3 regions of the Pseudomonas sp. GW821-FHT11D10 genome follow, and region 1 is predicted to be linked to each of the others. Evidence: riboswitches for the same ligand, from Rfam matches in the RefSeq annotation. Region 1 holds a riboswitch; each other region holds the start of a gene.
What was found. Region 1 has a riboswitch for cobalamin ahead of AC1RT4_RS03885 (CbtB domain-containing protein). Riboswitches for the same ligand answer to the same signal wherever they lie in the genome.
Positions count from the first base shown of each region.

Region 2: linked by a shared signal. The riboswitch ahead of cobO (cob(I)yrinic acid a,c-diamide adenosyltransferase) and the one ahead of AC1RT4_RS03885 (CbtB domain-containing protein) in region 1 are both predicted to bind cobalamin.
Region 3: linked by a shared signal. The riboswitch ahead of AC1RT4_RS23160 (TonB-dependent receptor plug domain-containing protein) and the one ahead of AC1RT4_RS03885 (CbtB domain-containing protein) in region 1 are both predicted to bind cobalamin.

Region 1 is NZ_JBXARR010000001.1:811,481-817,817, reverse strand. It holds gene cobW (cobalamin biosynthesis protein CobW) at 1-1,061, opposite strand, end outside; cobalamin riboswitch at 1,161-1,370, opposite strand; cobalamin riboswitch at 2,279-2,500, shown strand; gene AC1RT4_RS03885 (CbtB domain-containing protein) at 2,623-2,820, shown strand; gene AC1RT4_RS03880 (CbtA family protein) at 2,832-3,533, shown strand; gene AC1RT4_RS03875 (cobalamin biosynthesis protein) at 3,530-3,943, shown strand; gene cobM (precorrin-4 C(11)-methyltransferase) at 4,035-4,781, shown strand; gene nfuA (Fe-S biogenesis protein NfuA) at 4,885-5,469, opposite strand; gene AC1RT4_RS03860 (acyltransferase family protein) at 5,561-6,337, opposite strand, start outside.
Region 2 is NZ_JBXARR010000003.1:24,380-30,716, reverse strand. It holds gene AC1RT4_RS10270 (PQQ-dependent sugar dehydrogenase) at 17-1,330, opposite strand; gene AC1RT4_RS10265 (hypothetical protein) at 1,396-1,980, opposite strand; cobalamin riboswitch at 2,147-2,372, shown strand; gene cobO (cob(I)yrinic acid a,c-diamide adenosyltransferase) at 2,454-3,065, shown strand; gene AC1RT4_RS10255 (cobyrinic acid a,c-diamide synthase CobB) at 3,062-4,357, shown strand; gene bluB (5,6-dimethylbenzimidazole synthase) at 4,354-5,004, shown strand; gene cbiB (adenosylcobinamide-phosphate synthase CbiB) at 5,001-5,909, shown strand; gene cobD (threonine-phosphate decarboxylase CobD) at 5,902-6,337, shown strand, end outside.
Region 3 is NZ_JBXARR010000009.1:35,207-41,543, forward strand. It holds gene AC1RT4_RS23140 (pirin family protein) at 1-187, opposite strand, end outside; gene AC1RT4_RS23145 (DoxX family protein) at 274-711, opposite strand; gene AC1RT4_RS23150 (LysR family transcriptional regulator) at 885-1,802, shown strand; gene AC1RT4_RS23155 (alpha/beta fold hydrolase) at 1,876-2,784, shown strand; cobalamin riboswitch at 2,850-3,055, shown strand; gene AC1RT4_RS23160 (TonB-dependent receptor plug domain-containing protein) at 3,149-5,086, shown strand; gene AC1RT4_RS23165 ((2Fe-2S) ferredoxin domain-containing protein) at 5,086-5,445, shown strand; gene AC1RT4_RS23170 (ABC transporter substrate-binding protein) at 5,442-6,337, shown strand, end outside.

The sequences.
Region 1 (6,337 bases):
GCAGCGCGCAGTTGCGCTTCGAGCTGGGCCGCGTCCAGTGCCTGACCGATCAACACCAGACGCGTCACACGTGCCTCATCGGCGCCCCACTGACGGTCGAAGTGCTTGTCGAAACGCGTGCCCACGCCCTGGATCAGCAGACGCATCGGCTTGTTCGGGATCGCCGCGAAGCCTTTGACCCGCAGGATGCCGTGCTGAACCACCAGTTGCGTCAGTGCGTCGAGCAGCAGGCTTTCGTCGGCTTGCGGCAGTTCGATGGAGATCGAGTCGAAGGCGTCGTGATCGTGATCGTCGTGATCGTCATCGCCTTCACCGTGGTGGTGATCGTGATGGCTGTGGCGGCTGTCGATGTGTTCTTCGGAACCTGCGCCGAGGCCAATCAACACGTCCAGCGGCAGACGACCGTTGCTGGCTTCGATGATTTTCACTGCTGGCGGCAGTTCTTCGGCGACTTCGAGACGGACGCGCGCGAGGTCTTCAGGGCTGGTCTGGTCGGCCTTGTTGAGGATCACCAGATCGGCGCTGGCCAGTTGGTCGGCGAACAGTTCGTGCAGCGGCGATTCGTGGTCCAGGTTCGGATCGAGTTTGCGCTGGGCGTCGACCTGATCCGGGAACGCGGCGAAGGTGCCGGCGGCCACGGCCGGGCTGTCGACCACGGTGATCACCGCGTCAACGGTGCAGGCGCTGCGGATTTCCGGCCACTGGAAGGCTTGCACCAGCGGCTTTGGCAGGGCCAGGCCCGAGGTTTCGATCAGGATGTGGTCGAGATCGCCGCGACGGGCCACCAGTTCGCGCATTACCGGGAAGAACTCTTCCTGAACCGTGCAGCACAGGCAGCCGTTGGCCAGTTCGTAGACGCGGCCGGTGGCTTCTTCTTCGGTGCAGCCGATGGTGCATTGCTTGAGGATTTCACCGTCGATGCCCAGCTCGCCAAACTCGTTGACGATCACCGCGATGCGGCGGCCCTGAGCATTGTCGAGCATGTGCCGCAGCAAGGTGGTTTTGCCCGAGCCGAGGAAGCCGGTGACGATGGTGACGGGGAGTTTGGCCAGTGTTTTCATCGGATGCCCTTTGGCAAGGTGGCGGGCATACGGGACGAGACCGGCGACGCGGGTGCGTGCCTGGAGAGTTCGCCACCGGATCACCCCGCCCGGTTGAAAGTGAGAATCTGTGACGAGGCAGGTCTCCTGGCTGACGGTGTTCGGGTCTTGGCCCGGTATTCGCTGCGCCTTCCCGCTGGCTCTGGATTGAGTTGGCAGTGGCGTGGCAGCGAACAGCACCGTTCACAGTTGCGGGGGCAGCCGCGGCTTGGACCGCGTTCCCTTCTTAGCTTCGGCGTGGGCCGAAGAACCTCGAAAGCGCAAGGCTACGCATGGGTTCGTGATGGGTCAATGGTTGGTGGATTTTGGGATTGGGGGCATATCCGTTGCTTCGGGTGCTGCCGCTGGCGGTTTCGCTCTTACAGCGAGTCCCTTTTTCAAACGCCAAAAAGGAACCAAAAGGCTTTTGCCCCGGCGTACGGCACTTCGCCTAGGCTCAGTGTTCCCTCGCTACGGTGTCCATCAGGGGGCATCGCCTACGGTTTGCTTCGCTGCACCTCCTCTCGATGTATGCGGCTTCGCCGCACGGCGCTGCGCGCCTACCCCCTGATGAACACCTCCGCTCGGCCTGCCGAAGGGGCAAAAAATCAAGAGCCAGAGCCAGAGCAAAAGCCAGAGCAAAAGCCAGATCAAGAGCTCCCTCACCCTAGCCCTCTCCCGGAGGGAGAGGGAACTGATCGAGTGGTTTGGGAGAGGTTCGCCGACGTGCGATACCGCGTCGAACTCAAGTTTTGAAAAGCCCACAAATCGGCTCCCTCTCCTAGGGGAGAGGGCTGGGGTGAGGGGTAACCCCACCACAAAACCAAAGCCGAACACGCCCTGCTCCCCCCACTCAAAACGATGAGCGTTAGCTCGAGTAAAGCTTTTGATCGCAGGGCCCGTCGGCAGGCTGAGTGGAGGGATTGATCCGGGGGTGGGAGCGCAGCGACCGTGCGGCGCAGCCGCATGCATCGAGAGGAGGTGCAGCGAAGCAAACCGTAGGCGATGCCCCCGGATCGATCCCGGAGCGAAGGAACCCCGAGCCTCAGCGAGGGGCCGTACGTCAGGGTTAAAGACCTTTTGGTTACTTTTGGGGCGTTTGCCAAAAGTGACCCGCCGTAAGGGCGGAACCCTAAGTGGCCGTTACCGCAGCAACGGATCTGCCCACAAAATTGACTAAAATCCCCAACCCATGGTCTCCTACACAACTTGTTACGGGTGCCCTTCACAGGGTGAAACGGGAAACCGGTGAATCATGTGCTTTACTCTAAAGCCATGTCAGTCCGGTGCTGCCCCCGCAACGGTAAGCGAGCGAAGCGTCAGATCCACTGTGCCCACAGGCATGGGAAGGTGACGCTTGCAGGTCGGCCAGACGCCAACCCCTCGTGAGCCCGGAGACCGGCCCGCAACACACAGTGCGCATCCTTGCGCCACTGAACATAACAAACCCGCGGTGGGCGGGCGCTGTTCGAACCTCTGCGTGCCCGGCCGCAGGGGTTTTCATGCGCTCAATTCACCCGCTGACACTCCAGAGGGAAGCGCCATGTCGATCATCAGCAGCACCGGCAGCAATTCGGACAAGATCTCCAGCACTACCACCCTGAGCCAACGCCTGACCGCCGCCGTCTGCGCGTCGATCCTCGGTGCGTGCCTCGTGTATTTCGCCGGTTTCTCGCACATCGAAGCGGTGCACAACGCCGCCCACGATACCCGCCACAGCGCCGCGTTCCCGTGCCACTGAGACCTGACGACATGATCAAGCGTATTGCGCAGACCGCAGGTTTCACCGGCCTTCTGGCCGCCCTGCTCCTGACGTTGCTGCAAAGCTTCTGGGTTTCGCCGCTGATTCTGCAGGCCGAAACCTTCGAGAAAGCCGAGCCGGTGGCCGAAGTTCACGAACACGCTGCCGGCACCGCCGCCCACACCCACGATGCCGAAGCCTGGGAGCCGGAAGACGGTTGGCAGCGCGTGGTGTCCACCACCGGCGGCAATCTGGTCGTAGCCGTGGGTTTTGCCCTGATGCTGGCGGGTCTGTACACCCTGCGTGCGCCGACCAAAACCTCGCAAGGCCTGCTCTGGGGGCTGGCCGGTTATGCGACCTTCGTACTCGCCCCGACCATGGGCCTGCCACCTGAACTGCCGGGCACTGCTGCCGCGGATCTGGCCTCGCGTCAGATGTGGTGGATCGGCACTGCCGCCTCCACCGCTGTCGGCCTGGCCTTGATCGCGTTCAGCCGTAACTGGCTGATGAAGATCCTCGGCGTGGCGATCCTTGCCGTGCCGCACGTGATCGGCGCGCCACAACCGGAAGTGCATTCGATGCTCGCCCCGGAAGCCCTCGAAGCTCAGTTCAAAATCGCTTCGCAGCTGACCAACGTCGCGTTCTGGCTGGCCCTGGGCCTGATCAGCGCCTGGTTGTTCCGCCGCAAAAGCGAAGGTCAGTACCACGCATGACCGATGACAGCGCAGCGCCGACCTTCGTGGTCGGCCTGGGCTGCCAGCGCGGCTGCCCGGCCAGCACGCTGCGTGCATTGCTTGACCAGGCGTTGCAGGCGCATCGAATTGATCTTGAGAAGGTCAAGGCGCTCGCCAGTATCGACCTCAAGCGCGACGAACCCGGTTTGCAGGAACTCGCCGCCCAACTGGCGCTGCCGTTGCTGTATTTCAGCAGCGAGGAACTGGCCAGTTATCAGCAACGTTTGAGTCATCATTCACAGATCGCCTTCGAACGCACCGGCTGTTATGGCGTAGCGGAAAGTGCCGCGCTGGCGCTCGCCGAACAGTTGATCAGCGGCCCGGCAAAACTGCTGATTTCGCGGCAAAAGTACGCTCAAGCAACTCTGGCATTGGCCGGCGCGGCGTAAATTCCCGATAATCCCCGCTTTCGATCATGAGCATTCTTCATCTGAAGGGCTTGTGAAGCACTGCCCTGCCCCTTTTTTACAGGATCCAACGATGACCGTTTACTTCATCGGCGCCGGCCCCGGCGACCCGGAATTGATCACTGTCAAAGGCCAGCGGCTGATCCGCAGCTGCCCGGTGATCATCTACGCAGGTTCGCTGGTGCCGACGGCGGTGCTGGAAGGTCATTGCGCTGAAACCGTGGTCAACAGCGCAGAGCTGCACCTGGAACAGATCATCGACCTGATCAAGACCGCCCACGCCAAAGGCCAGGATGTGGCGCGGGTGCATTCGGGGGATCCAAGCCTGTATGGCGCCATTGGTGAGCAGATTCGTTATCTGCGCGAGTTGGGTATCCCGTTCGAAATCATTCCCGGCGTGACCGCTACCGCCGCGTGCGCCGCGCTGTTGGGCGCTGAACTTACGCTGCCGGACATCTCGCAAAGCGTGATCCTCACCCGTTATGCGGACAAGACGGCGATGCCTGCCGGCGAGGAACTCGGCAGTCTGGCGCAGCACGGGGCGACCATGGCGATTCATCTGGGGGTCAATCATCTGGAGAAAATCATTGCCGAACTGCTGCCGCATTACGGTGCGGATTGCCCGATTGCGGTGATTCACCGGGCGACGTGGCCGGATCAGGACTGGGTGGTCGGGACGCTGGAGGATATTGCCGAGAAGGTGGCGGCCAAGGGGTTTCGGCGTACGGCGTTGATTCTGGTCGGGCGGGTGTTGGGCAGCGATCATTTCAGTGAGTCGTCGCTGTATCGCGCCGGGCACGCGCACCTTTATCGACCGTGAATGGGACGCGGAGCGTCCCGGGCTGCATTCCCACGCAGAGCGTGGGAACGATCAAAAAAAACGGCGCTCACGGGGCGCCGTTTTTCATGCCGCAGCGAACACCTTAGTAGTAGGCGTTTTCTTTCTGCGTGTGGTCGGTCACGTCGCGAACGCCCTTGAGTTCCGGAATGCGCTCGAGCAGGGTGCGCTCGATGCCTTCCTTCAGGGTCACGTCCGCCTGGCCGCAGCCCTGGCAACCGCCGCCGAACTGCAGTACGGCAATGCCGTCTTCAACCACATCGATCAGGCTGACCTGACCGCCGTGGCTGGCCAGCCCCGGGTTGATTTCGGTTTGCAGGTAGTAGTTGATGCGCTCGTTGATCGGGCTGTCGGCGTTGACCATCGGGACTTTGGCGTTTGGCGCCTTGATGGTCAGCTGGCCGCCCATGCGGTCGGTGGCGTAGTCGACGACGGCATCATCGAGGAACGCTTCGCTGAACGAGTCGATGTAAGCGGTGAAGCTTTTCAGCCCCAGCGCCGTGTCTTCAGGTTTCTCTTCGCCCGGCTTGCAGTAGGCAATGCAGGTTTCGGCGTACTGGGTGCCAGGCTGGGTGATGAAAACGCGGATGCCGATGCCCGGGGTGTTCTGCTTGGAGAGCAGATCGGCCAGGTAATCATGGGCGGCGTCGGTAATGGTAATAGCGGTCATGGAGACTCCTCGCAGGCTTGAGGCGGAGTTTACGCCAATCGGCGCGCGGCACAAAGTCCTAGTATTTACGTAGGAATAGTTCGCAAATCGGCTAGGCGCCAGGTTCGCCGTCAATCCGCGCTTTAAGCCATTGATAACTGCGTTTTTCCACCCATTCGTAGCTCAGCCACGAACCGATAGCGATGGCCAGCGCACAGACGACAAACATCAAATACGGGTTGATCCCGTAGCGTCGGGCCAGATAACCGCCGGCCGACAGCACCAGCACATGCATCAGATACACCGAGTACGAACAGTCACCCAGCAGCTTGAGCAGCCTGTTGCGTTCGACATAACGTTCGAGCGCCATGCTGGCCATGACCAGCACCGCACTGGGCACGCCCCAGTTCAGCAATCGGGGTTCCGGCGGCAGATGATAGATCGCCAGCAACGCCGCACCGATCCCCAATAAGGGCAGCCAGAGCGCCGGTCCGATCCAGCCGCGACGGTAGAGCATGCCGATGCCGATCCCCAGCAGGAACTCATAAACGATGTCCGAGCGATAAAACTCGCTGACCCAGCCAAACCCGGTCCAGGCCTGGCACACCGCAAACAGCAGCGCCGCGACCACCAGCAAGCGGACTTGCAGCCGGAACAACAGCGCCCAGGCGAACAGCACGTAAAACAGCATTTCGTAATTCAGGGTCCAGCCGACATTCAGGGTCGGGTAGATCCCGTAGCCGCCGGGGTTTTCGGTCGGGATAAACAGCAGCGACAGCAGCAAATGACTCCAGTCCACCGTCTGATCCGGCAGCAACGGCCGGGCGAACACCACCAGCAACGCCATCAGCACCGTGTAGAGCCAATACGCCGGAACAATCCGAAACAG
Region 2 (6,337 bases), on a different contig from region 1:
TTATGCCTGCAACAGATTAACGGGTCGCTGAAACCCGCCACACCTTGTTCCCCACGTCATCCGCCACCAGCAATCCACCTTGTTGGTCGATCACCACGCCGACCGGGCGACCCAGCGCGTTCTCGTCCTTGTCGAGGAAGCCGGTCAGCACATCCACGGGCGTTCCGCTCGGCTTGCCGGCAGCAAACGGCACAAAGATCACCTTGTAACCGCTATGCGGTTTGCGGTTCCACGAGCCGTGCTGGCCGATGAACGCGCCTTCCTTGAACTGCGCCGGCAGGCGATTGCCTTCAGCGAAGGTCAGGCCAAGTGATGCAGTGTGCGGGCCGACGGCGTAGTCGGGAGCGATGGCCTTGGCCACCATGTCCGGCCGCTGTGGTTCCACACGCACGTCAATGTGCTGGCCGTAGTAGCTGAACGGCCAGCCATAGAAGCCACCGTCCTTGACCGAGGTGATGTAGTCCGGCACCAGATCGCTGCCGATTTCGTCGCGCTCGTTGACGGCGGTCCACAGCGCACCGGTTTGTGGTTCCCAGGCCAGGCCGTTGGGGTTACGGATGCCCGAGGCGAAGATCCGGTGGTTGCCGGTGGCGCGATCGACTTCCCAGATCGCCGCACGGCCTTCTTCCTGATCGAGGCCGTTTTCGCCGACGTTGCTGTTCGAGCCGACAGTGACGTACAGCTTGCTGCCGTCCTTGCTGGCGATGACGTTCTTGGTCCAGTGGTGGTTGAGCGTGCCGCCCGGCAAGTCCACGACCTTGATCGGCTGGCTCTTGATTTCGGTCGCGCCGGGTTCGTAGTTAAAGCGCAGCAGGCGATCGGTATCGGCGACGTACAGATCGTTGCCGACCAGGGTCATGCCGAACGGCGAGTTGAGGTTCTGCAGGAACACCGTGCGGGTTTCGGCCACGCCATCGTGATCGGCGTCACGCAGCAGGGTAATGCGGTTCGGGCTGGGAACGCCGGCACCGGCGCGGCCCATGACTTTCTTCATCACCCAGCCGCGAATGCCCTTGCCGTCGTCGGGTTTGGGCGGGGCGTTGGTTTCCGCCACCAGCACGTCGCCATTGGGCAGCACGTACAGCCAGCGCGGGTGATCGAGATTTTCGGCAAAGGCTGCCACTTGAGTGCCTGCCGTTGTCGTCGGTTTCGCGCCGGCCGGCCAGCCGATGGCCGGGGCGATGTTCACCGTCGGGATCAGGGTCTTGTTCGGTTCGGGCAACCGGGGTGACGGGCCGGTGCCGTCGGAGACTTGCAGGCTGGAGGATTCACCACAGGCGGCGAGCCCTCCGGCGAGCACGATGACGAAAACGAGCTGGGGCTTGCGCATTGCTGATCTTCCCTATGAATGCATTCTTAATCATAGAGAAGCGCACAAGCCCGATGGTTCAACCCTCAGCCGCGGGCTTCCTTGAACAGCACGGCAATGCCGGGGTGATAGTTGCCGGCTTCGCTGCGCAATTTGCGGTAGGCGTAGGGGAAATACCAGGCGACGGCGCAGGTGTGTTCCTTTTGCAGGTCGTCGACCATGTCCTGCAGTTCTTCCGGGCTGGCGCTGTGCTGGGCCTTTTGCGGGGCGACGAACAGGCAGCCGAGTTTCAGGTCGCTGGCGTAGCTGATGCGCTTGGCATCGCTGGTGATATCCGCCAAGGCCTGCGTCAGATTCAGGCTGGTGACGCGTGGCCAGCGTTGGGTGGCCTGAATGAAGGCGCGCTCCTCGGCGCCAGCGATAAACAGGTCGGCGCGGGCATTGCGCTCGCCTTCTTCGTTTTGTTTGCGGGTGGCGGTGTCGCGCAGGGTGACCAGTTCGGCCATCCAGGCAGCGGCCGACAGCAGGCCGAGGTTGGCTTTTTCGTCGTGCCAGTAGGGCGTGTCGTTGTCGCCGCGCACGGCGTTGTAGCGGTCGATACAGTCAAACCAGCGTTCCAGCACCGGGCGCAGGAATTCCAGCCGCGGATTGCTGATGATCATGCCTTGCATGGTGCTCTCCCTTGTTATTGTGATGTGCTCTCTGCAGTCAAAAAGCATGGCTCTTTGATATCACTGCTGACAGTGTGGCACAAGATTGGCGTCAGTTAATTGATCGGCGGCAGTTATTCGCCGCACAAGCCCCTCTTCAATTGACGCTCCACCCCCAACCCTCTAACCTTCGCGGCTTGTTTCAGGTGCTCTGTGGCGCATGTCGACAGAGTGAAACAGGGAAGCCGGTGAGGCGGGTCTTCAAGCGATGAACCCTCACGATCCCGGCGCTGCCCCCGCAACGGTAAATGAGTAAAAGCTGCGTCCGATGCCACTGCGTAAAAGCGGGAAGGCGCGCAGCCAGGCACCAGCCGCTCATGAGCCCGGAGACCGGCCTGATCCATCCAGCGGCATCACGGTGGGCGATGCCAGGCTTGTTGCCGTCTATTCTTGTGCCTGCCCGCCGTTATCCAGCCTCAACGGAGAGCTCCCCCATGACTGATTCCCCCGAACGCGACGAGCGCCACCTGGCGCGCATGCAGCGCAAAAAAGCCGTGATCGATGAACGCATCGCCAATTCGCCAGATGAATGCGGCCTGGTGCTGGTGCTGACCGGCAACGGCAAAGGCAAAAGCAGCTCGGCATTCGGCATGCTCGCTCGCGCCATGGGCCACGGCATGCAGTGCGGCGTGGTGCAGTTCATCAAGGGCCGCAACAGCACCGGCGAAGAGCTGTTCTTCCGCCGCTTCCCGGAGCAAGTGCGTTTTCATGTGATGGGCGAGGGCTTCACCTGGGAAACCCAGGACCGCCAGCGCGACATCGCCGCCGCCGAAGCGGCCTGGGAAGTCTCCCGCGAACTGCTGCGCGATCCGTCGATCGGTCTGGTGGTGCTCGATGAGCTGAACATCGCCCTCAAGCACGGCTACCTCGATCTGGATCAGGTGCTCAGTGATCTGCAGGCCCGTCCGCCGATGCAGCACGTGATCGTCACCGGCCGCGCCGCAAAGCCGGAAATGATCGAGATGGGCGACACCGTCACCGAAATGGGCATGATCAAGCATGCCTTCCAGGCCGGCATCAAAGCGCAGAAAGGCGTCGAACTTTGAATCAACCACGTCACTGCCCGGCGGTACTGATCGCCGCGCCGGCCTCCGGTCAGGGCAAGACCACCGTCACTGCCGCGCTGGCCCGTCTGCATCGCAATCAGGGGCGCAAGGTTCGCGTGTTCAAATGCGGCCCGGACTTTCTCGACCCGATGATCCTCGAGCGCGCCAGCGGTGCGCCGGTCTATCAACTGGACATGTGGATGGTCGGCGAACAGGAAAGTCGACGCCTGTTGTGGGAAGCCGCCGCCGAAGCCGATCTGATCCTGATCGAAGGCGTCATGGGCCTGTTCGACGGCACGCCGTCGAGCGCCGATCTGGCCCGGCATTTCGGCGTGCCGGTGCTGGGTGTGATCGACGGCACGGCCATGGCTCAGACCTTCGGCGCACTGGCGCTGGGGCTGGCGCGCTATCAGCCGGACCTGCCGTTCGCCGGCGTGCTGGCAAACCGCGTCGGCACCGCGCGCCATGCGCAGTTGCTCGAAGGCAGCCTCACCGAAGGCCTGCGCTGGTACGGCGCATTGTCCCGGGAAACCGGAATCGAACTGCCGAGCCGCCATCTCGGTCTGGTGCAGGCCAGCGAACTCAATGATCTCGACGTGCGCCTCGACGCCGCCGCCGAAGCGCTGGCCGGCACTTGCGAGGTAGCGCTGCCACCGGCCGTGGAATTCGCCGCGCCTGAAATCATTGAGACCGAAAAGCTGCTCGAAGGCGTGCGAATTGCCGTCGCCCGCGACGAAGCCTTCGCCTTTACCTACGGCGCCAGTCTCGATCTGTTGCGGGCGATGGGCGCCGAGTTGAGTTTCTTTTCGCCGATCCGCGATACGCAATTGCCCGACGCCCACAGCTTGTACCTGCCCGGCGGCTATCCGGAATTGCACCACGTTGCCCTGTCGCAGAACGCCGACATGCTCAAAGCGATCCGCGCGCATCATGCGGCCGGAAAACCGCTGCTCGCCGAATGTGGCGGCATGTTGTATCTGCTCGACTCGTTGACCGATGTCGAAGGCACCCGCGCTGATTTGGTCGGCCTGTTGAGTGGCGACGCCGTGATGCAGAAGCGTCTCGCCGCGCTGGCGCTGCAAGAGGTCGACCTGCCGGAAGGCCTGCTGCGCGGCCACACCTATCATCATTCCCTGACCACCACCGAACTGACACCGATTGCCCGTGGCCACAGCCCCAACGGCGGGCGCGGCGCGGAAGCTGTTTACCGGGAAGGGCGGATGACCGCCTCGTACGTGCATTTTTACTTCCCGTCGAATCCGTCGGCGATTGCCGCACTGTTGGTGCCATGACCGACAACGCCTTCACTGACGCCGAGCGCGAAGCGGTCTACCGCGCCATCGCCGAACGCCGCGACATGCGCCATTTCAGCGGCGGCACGGTCGAGCCGGAACTGTTGCGCCGTTTGCTTGAAGCCGCGCACCAGGCGCCGAGTGTCGGCCTGATGCAGCCGTGGCGCTTCATCCGCATCAGCGACCGCGCGCTACGTGGCCAGATCCAGAACCTTGTTGAAGAGGAGCGCGTGCGCACCGCCGAAGCCCTCGGCGAACGCAGCGACGAGTTCATGAAGCTCAAGGTCGAAGGCATCAACGACTGCGCCGAAGTGTTGGTCGCTGCGTTGATGGACGATCGCGAGCGGCATATTTTCGGCCGCCGCACGTTGCCGGAAATGGACATGGCCTCGTTGTCCTGCGCAATCCAGAACCTGTGGCTCGCCGCGCGTGCCGAAGGCCTGGGCATGGGCTGGGTGTCGCTGTTCGAGCCGCAGGCGCTGGCCGATCTGCTGAAACTGCCGGCCGGGGCCAAGCCGTTGGCGGTTCTTTGTTTGGGGCCGGTCAAGGAATTCTATCCGGCGCCGATGCTGGTACTCGAAGGGTGGGCGCAGGCGCGTCCGCTCAATGAGCTGCTGTATGAAAATTTTTGGGGAGTGAATCAATGAGTGTGGCGTTGTTGAGTGTCGCCGCGGTTGCGCTGGATGCGCTGCTGGGTGAACCGAAACGCTGGCATCCGCTGGTGGCGTTCGGCAATTTCGCCGGGCGCATCGAGCAACGTTTCAATAGCGCTGGTCGCGGCTGGCGCAGCCATGGTGTCACCGCGTGGGTGATTGCGGTGTTGCCGCTGACCCTGCTGGCCACGGCGTTTTCCTGGGCGCCGTATGTGGGCTGGATCGTCGAGATTCTCGCGCTGTATTGCGCCCTCGGCATGCGCAGCCTGGGTGAGCACGTCGAGCCGGTGGCCAAGGCCCTGCGCGCCGATGATCTGGAAGAGGCGCGCAAGCGTGTGGGCTATCTGGTCAGCCGTCAGACCGATGAGCTGGACAGCACCGCTGTCGCCCGCGCCGCCACCGAATCGGTACTGGAGAACGGCAGCGATGCGGTGTTCGCCGCGCTGTTTTGGTTTGCTGTGGCCGGTGCGCCGGGTGTGGTGCTCTATCGCCTGAGCAATACGCTCGACGCGATGTGGGGCTATCGCAACGAGCGCTTCGAGCGTTTCGGCTGGGCGGCGGCAAAAATCGACGACGTCCTCAACTACATTCCTGCGCGGCTGGTGGCGTTGACCTACGCGCTGCTCGGCAAAACCCGACTGGCGTTGAAATGCTGGCGCACCCAGGCGCCGAAATGGGACAGCCCGAACGCCGGCCCGGTGATGGCCGCCGGCGCGGGTGCCTTGGGCGTCGAGCTGGGTGGCCCGGCGATTTACCACGGCGAACTGCACGAGCGTCCGCAACTGGGCGAGGGCGCACCGGCGGATGCCGATTCCATTGATCGCGGCTGGCAATTGGTCCAGCGCGGGGTATGGTTATGGCTGCTGATTCTCTGCGTGGGGGCTGAATTCTATGCTTGAGCACGGTGGCCGGTTGCGCAGGGCGGCGCTCGAATACGGCATCGCGGAAGAAGACTGGCTCGACCTGTCCACGGGCCTGGCGCCGTGGCCGTTTCCGGTCCCGGAGATTCCGCTGCGGGCCTGGGCGCGCCTGCCGGAAAACGATGATGGTCTGGAGCAGGCCGCCTGCGATTACTACGGCGCCAGCCAGGTGCTGCCGGTGGCCGGTTCGCAGATGGCCATTCAACTGCTGCCGCGATTGCGTCGCGCCGGCAAGGTCGGCGTGCTGTCGCCGTGTTATGCCGAGCATGCTGAAGCCTGGCGGCGTAGCGGCTATATCGTGCGTGAGGTTCTGGAGCAGGAGGTCGATTTCTTTCTCGACAGCCTCGACGTGCTGGTGGTAGTCAATCCGAACAATCCAACGGGCCTGAATCTGACCCCGGCGCGCC
Region 3 (6,337 bases), on a different contig from region 1:
GGTTGATGAACGAGGCTTCACCTTCAAACAGATCGAGGAACACGAACGGCTTGATCAACCGGCCCAGATCCGAAGGGCTCATCAACCGCACAATCGAGCCATGCCCGTTGCCGCTGGTGCGGTAGCGGATGGCACGAAGGGTATCGGGTTCGCGGGTGTAGCCAGAGAGTTGTTGCTGGACGGTCATGATGATTACTCGATTCTGTTGCGGGGTGCGGTCAACAAACAGGCTGAAGCGCGGTGAAGGACGCTGTTCTTCACCGCGCCCGAGGATCAACCGCGGCGAGCGTCGAGGCTGAAGCGGCCGGCGCCGAAGGCCACGACCTGCAACAGGCCGCCGGCCATGGCGATGTTCTTGAAGAAGTGGATGAACTGGTTCTGATCGGCCAGTGCACTGTGGAAGGCCAGCGCAGTGAACACGCTGAACAACGCCAGGACGGCGGCGACGGTGCGGGTGCGGTATCCGGCGATCAGTGCCAGGCCACCGCCGATTTCAACAATGATCGCCACGGCCAGCGCCACGTGTGGAAGCGGCAGCCCGACCGAGCCGATGTAGCCGATCATCATGGCCGGCGCGGCCAGTTTGGAAAAACCGGAGAGGATGAAAATCACGCTGAGCAATACACGGCCGATCAGCGCGGCCGAAGCCTGTTTCAGGTCGGAACGGCTCTGGTGAGCGGTGGAGGTAGCGAGGTTTGCGGAAGACGTCATCAGGGCATTTCCTTCAATGAGGGTGCGATTCGACCTGAATCGCCCCGGTGAAGAAATGTTGCGCCTGGCCTGCTCATCTGAATAGCCGACTAATTTAGATCATTAGTGTCGATAAAATAGATAAGCTGCTCACCTCAGACGAAGGACTTCAATCGTAATTCGAGGAACCCGGCATGATCTCCGACCCAGGCACACCGACGCTCGACCAACTGCGCGTCTTCCTCACCGTCGTGGAAGTCGGCAGTTTTGCAGGGGCTGCGCGCAAGCTTCACCGGGCCACTTCGGTGATCAGCTATTCGATCGCCAACCTTGAAATGCAGCTGGGCGTGACGCTTTTTGATCGCCAGACCACCCGTAAACCGCAACTCACCGAAGCCGGGCGCACCGTGCTGGCCGAAGCCCGGACCATCGCCAACGGCGTGCATGGCCTGCGCGCCAAGGTCAAAGGCCTGCTTCAGGGGCTCGAAGCCGAGGTTCATGTGGTACTCGACGTGATGCTCCCCGCCGAACGGATCGTGGACGCGCTCAAGGCCTTTCAAGAGGAATTCCCCACGGTCGCTCTGCACTTGCACATGGAGGCCCTCGGCGCCGTGACCGAGCGAGTGATCAACCGCAACGCGGTCATCGGCGTGAGCGGCCCCATGAATGAGAGCATCGACGGTCTTGAAAGAATCGGCGCCGGCAACGTCGAGTTGATCCCCGTCGCCGCGCCGAATCATCCGCTGGCCTTGGCCGAACAGAATGCGCCGGGGGCCGGACGCGAGTTCACGCAACTGGTCTTGTCCGACCGCTCGGAACTGACCAAGGGCAAGGAGTTCGCGGTGCTCAGCAACCGCACCTGGCGGCTGGCGGATCTGGGTGCCAAGCACATGTTGCTGCGTGAAGGCATTGGCTGGGGCAACATGCCGACGCCGATGATCCAGGAAGATCTGGACAGCGGCCGGCTCGTGCCACTGAACCTGCCGGAGTACACCAGCGGCAAATACCCCTTCAGCATCATCTACCGCTCGGACCTGCCACCGGGGCCGGCGGCGCGATGGTTGATCGAGCGTTTTGTTCAACAAGGCGCGGCGCTGCAGGCAACCCGTTAAGCAGCGGCTGAAATGCACATCAAAACAGGACAAAGCCGTCTACGCTCCAGCCACCCCCTCTGGAGTGAACGCCATGATCCGCGCCCTGCTCACCGCTTCCCTGCTGCTGGCCCTGAGTGTTCCGGCCCATGCCGACGTGACGCCCTTCCCCGCTTCGTTCCGCACTCAGGACATCGCCGTGGACGGTGCAAAAATTCACACGCGCATCGGCGGCAAAGGCCCGGCGGTGGTGCTGTTGCATGGTTTTGGCGACACCGGTGATATGTGGGCGCCGCTGGCGGCGGATCTGGCGAAGGATCACACCGTGGTGGTGCCGGATTTGCGGGGCATGGGCCTGTCGTCGATTCCCGCCGATGGTTACGACAAGAAGACTCAGGCCGGTGACATTCGTGCGGTGCTGGCTTCGCTGGGCATCGAGCATTCGGTGGTGGTCGGTCATGACATCGGCACCATGGTCGCCTTCGCCTACGCCTCGCGGTATCCGCAGCAGACCGATCGCCTGGTGGTGATGGACGCGCCCGTTCCGGGGATCCCGCCGTGGAACGAAATCGTTCGCTCGCCGATGCTCTGGCATTTCGATTTCGGTGGACCGGATGCAGAACGGCTGGTGGCCGGGCGTGAGCGCATCTACCTCGACCGCTTCTGGAACGAGTTCGCCGGCGACCCGAAAAAGGTCGACGAAGCCACCCGCCAACACTACGCCAAACTCTACGCCCGGCCCGGCGCCATGCACGCGGCGTTCGCCCAGTTCCGCGCGATCCGCCAGGACGCCGTGGACAACGAAGCATCGATGAAGACCAAACTGAAAATGCCGGTGCTGGCGGTCGGCGGCGAAAAATCCTTCGGCAACAATGAAGCCATCGTGATGCGCAATGCCGCCGACAACGTCACCGAAGTGGTGATTGCCGGCGCGGGGCATTGGCTGATGGAGGAAGCGCCCGTCGAAACCACTCAAGCGATTCGCAGATTTATCGCGCAGTAACCTGCAAAGAGCCCTCGTCATCCTCGACACGTGCGGGTAGTTGACGCACGCCCACCCGAGTGTTCAGATGCCGCCCTGTTTCAGGTGTCCCATGCCGCCGTGCATGGGGTGAAACGGGAAACCGGTACGTTCCTTTCGAACAAGTCCGGTGCTGCCCCCGCAACGGTAGGCGCGTGATGCTTTCGACACACCACTGTGGCCAGACGGCCATGGGAAGGTGAAAGCGTCCATACGCGCGAGCCCGGAGACCGGCCTGAGATGTCTGTTTGGCAAAATCCTGCGGTGGGCGGGCATGGGCCGGTGTCGGCGTGTGCGCGATGCCTTCTCCTGCATGCTCTTCTGCGAAGATCCTTTCGAGAAGACGATGATCAAACCTTTCAACACTCCGGCTCCATCCCTGTTATTCGGCTGTCTGTTCAGCCCCCTGTTGCTGGCGGATGACACGCCGCTCGAACTCCATCAGCAAATCGTTTCCGCGCCGTCCGTGGAGTCCACCACCGTGGCCGACATGGCGCAGTTCGGCAGCAAGGTCGAGATCGTCACCCGCGAGCAGATCGAACGCGCCGGCCCCAGCGCCGATGTCAGCCGGGTGATGCAGATGTTCATTCCCGGCCTGTACGTCGCGCCGAAAAACGGTCCGTTCGACTACGGCACTTATTCGCTGCTGGGCGGGCGCAACGACGACACGCTGATCCTGCTCGACGGCGTGCGCCTGAACAATCGCCTGTACGGCGGTTTGTACCTGGACACCTTGCCGGCCAACGCCATCGAGCGCATCGAAGTGCTCAAGGGTGGGCAAAGCCTGTTGTTCGGCACCCAAGCGGTGTCGGGCGTGATCAACATCGTCACCCGCAGCCCGCAGAGCCGAAAAGCGTCCGGCGAAGTGAACATGGGCCTGGACACCTTCGGCGGCACTACCAGAGATGCGCGGGTCGAGAACATTTTCAGCAACGGTTTCGGCGATCTGGGTTTGCTGGCCTACGTCAGCCATAACGTCTCGGACGGCTATCAACCGTTTCGCAATCGCGACCTGAAAAACGTCACCGAAAAGAAGCGCGCCTATGAAGTCACGACCTTCGGCGGCAAGGCGATTCAGTCCTTCGGCGATGACAAACGCCTGGAGCTGTTCTACCAGTACGCTGACGCCAACCTCGATTTCGCCCGCCCGGTCGACAACCACAAGACCACCAACGACCGCATCCAGCAGATCGCCACGGCAACCTTCGAACAGACGCTCAACGAGCGCCTGAGCTACTTCGTCAAAGGTCATATCAACGACTGGGACACCCGCTACACGCGCATCAACAACACCGCCAATGGCGGCACCCGAACCATCAACCACAACGACTACTGGGGTTTCACCGACTGGGGCGTCCAGGCCGAAGGCAAGGCTGAATTGCCCGGCGGGCATGTGCTGGTGTTCGGTACGGACAACCAGTGGTTCAAGGGTCAGGACGATGTGCTGACCATCGACAACGACAAGGCCGAAGCCCACGCGCTCTATACCCAACTGCGCCCGCAGTTCGACGCCCTGCCCGACTGGCACCCGAGCATCGGCATCCGTCACGAAGCCATGGGCGGTGGCGACAGCGCCACGGTCGGCATGCTCACTTCGCTGTATGACCTCAATGAAAACTGGTCTGTGCGCGGGCAATACGGCACGGCTTACAAACTGCCGAACGCCGAGCAGTTGTTCGTCAACGAACCGGGCGACGAGTTGGGCAACCGTAATCTGAAACCGGAGAAAAGCCGCAACGCCGAGCTCGGTCTGGATTACAAGGGCCTGCTGCTCGACCGCGAGTTCAGCGCCAGCGTCACCCTGTTCAAACGCAAGATCGATGACCTGATCACCCTCGACGACATCCAGTGGGTCAACGGCCAGGGCCGGGTGCAGATGCGCGGTTTCGAGGCGGACGCGAAACTGGCGCTCAACGAGCAATGGAGCCTGCAGGCCGACATGACCCGCAACCTCACCGAGTCGCGCGCAGGCGTCACGCTGAACGATGTGCCGAGCTTCTTCGCCCGTTCGCGAATTGGCTATGAGTCGGTCGACCGGATGTGGGGCGCCGGCGGTGCGATCCGTTACATCCGCGATGTCATCAGCTCGAAACAGGTCGAGTACGGCCATTATTCGGTGGTGGACGCCGACGCCTATCGCTACCTCGACGGCGCCCACCAGCATCGGGTGAGTCTGCTGGTGGAGAACCTGTTCGACCGCGATTACGTCACCAGTCGCTCGAACAACGTCGACAACCTCGGGCGGCCATTCACCTCCGAAGTCCGCTACACGTATCGCTTCTGATGGCTGACATCATCACCACCGACGGCGTCGATTCGCATCCGGACTGGTCGCACGTGCCCGAGCATGCGCGCCACGTGTTCCTCTGCACCGGCCCGCGCTGCACCCAGCGCGGCGCCTTGCAGTTATGGAAAACCTTGCGCCGGCATCTGCTGGCGCATGACCGTATCGAAACCCCGGGCGGCGTTCTGCTGACCCGCACCCATTGTCAGTTCCCGTGCAACCTGGGGCCGATCGTGACGGTGTACCCGGAAGCGTGCTGGTACGGCGTGCGCAGTCACGCGGACGCACAACGACTGGTCGAAGGGCATCTGGTGGGCGGTGAATTGGTCGAGGATTTGCTGATCAGGGCGCGCCCATGAGAAGGATCGTTTTTTTGGGCGCCCTGCTCTGCGCGCTGCCCGTTTGGGCCGACAGTTACCGCAACTGTGGCGAGACCTGGAACGCACCGGCCGCACCACCTTCGCGGATCGTCGCCCTCAATCAGCACGCCGCCGATCTGGTGCTCGCACTGGGTGCGAGCTCGGCGCTGGCGGGCGTCGCCTATCTGGATGACACCGGTGCGTCGCAGTCCGAGTATTTCGGCGTGCCGGTGATTGCGCCGCGCTATCCGTCGAGCGAAGTGCTGTACGCGCAGAGGCCGGATCTGGTGATCGGCGGATTCGCTTCTGCCTTCGGCAATGGCGTGACGTCGCGCAGCGGGCTGGGGCGTAACGGCGTGGCGTCCTATCTGCTGGAGTCGGCGTGTAACGGGCACTCGCTGGACTACTTCGAACACATCCGCAACGACCTCTCGACCCTCGGCTTGCTGCTGCACAAACAGCCGCGAGCCCGGGAACTGAGTGATGCGCTGGACGCCGATCTGAACCGCGCCCGGGCACTGGCCGGCTCGGGCAAGCCGTTGTCGGTGTTCTATCTGGACAGTGAAGTCAACGGCCTCGACAGCGAGGGCCGACGGGGTTTCGTCACTCCGCTGCTGGCCGCTGCCGGGGCGCGAAACCTGTTTGCCGACATCAACCAGTATCGCGTGACCGTGAGCCGCGAAACCCTGCTCGCCAGTGATCGGGACGTGATCCTGCTGGCCGATGCGCAATGGTCACCGGCCAGTCGCAAGCGTCAGTTGCTGACGCAGGATCCGGTGTTATCGACCCTGCGCGCGGTGCGCGAGAACCGGATGATCGACATTCCCTTCACCCATTTGTTGCCCACGGTGGACAGCGGTCGTGTGGCGCTGGGATTGGCGCAGCAATTCAG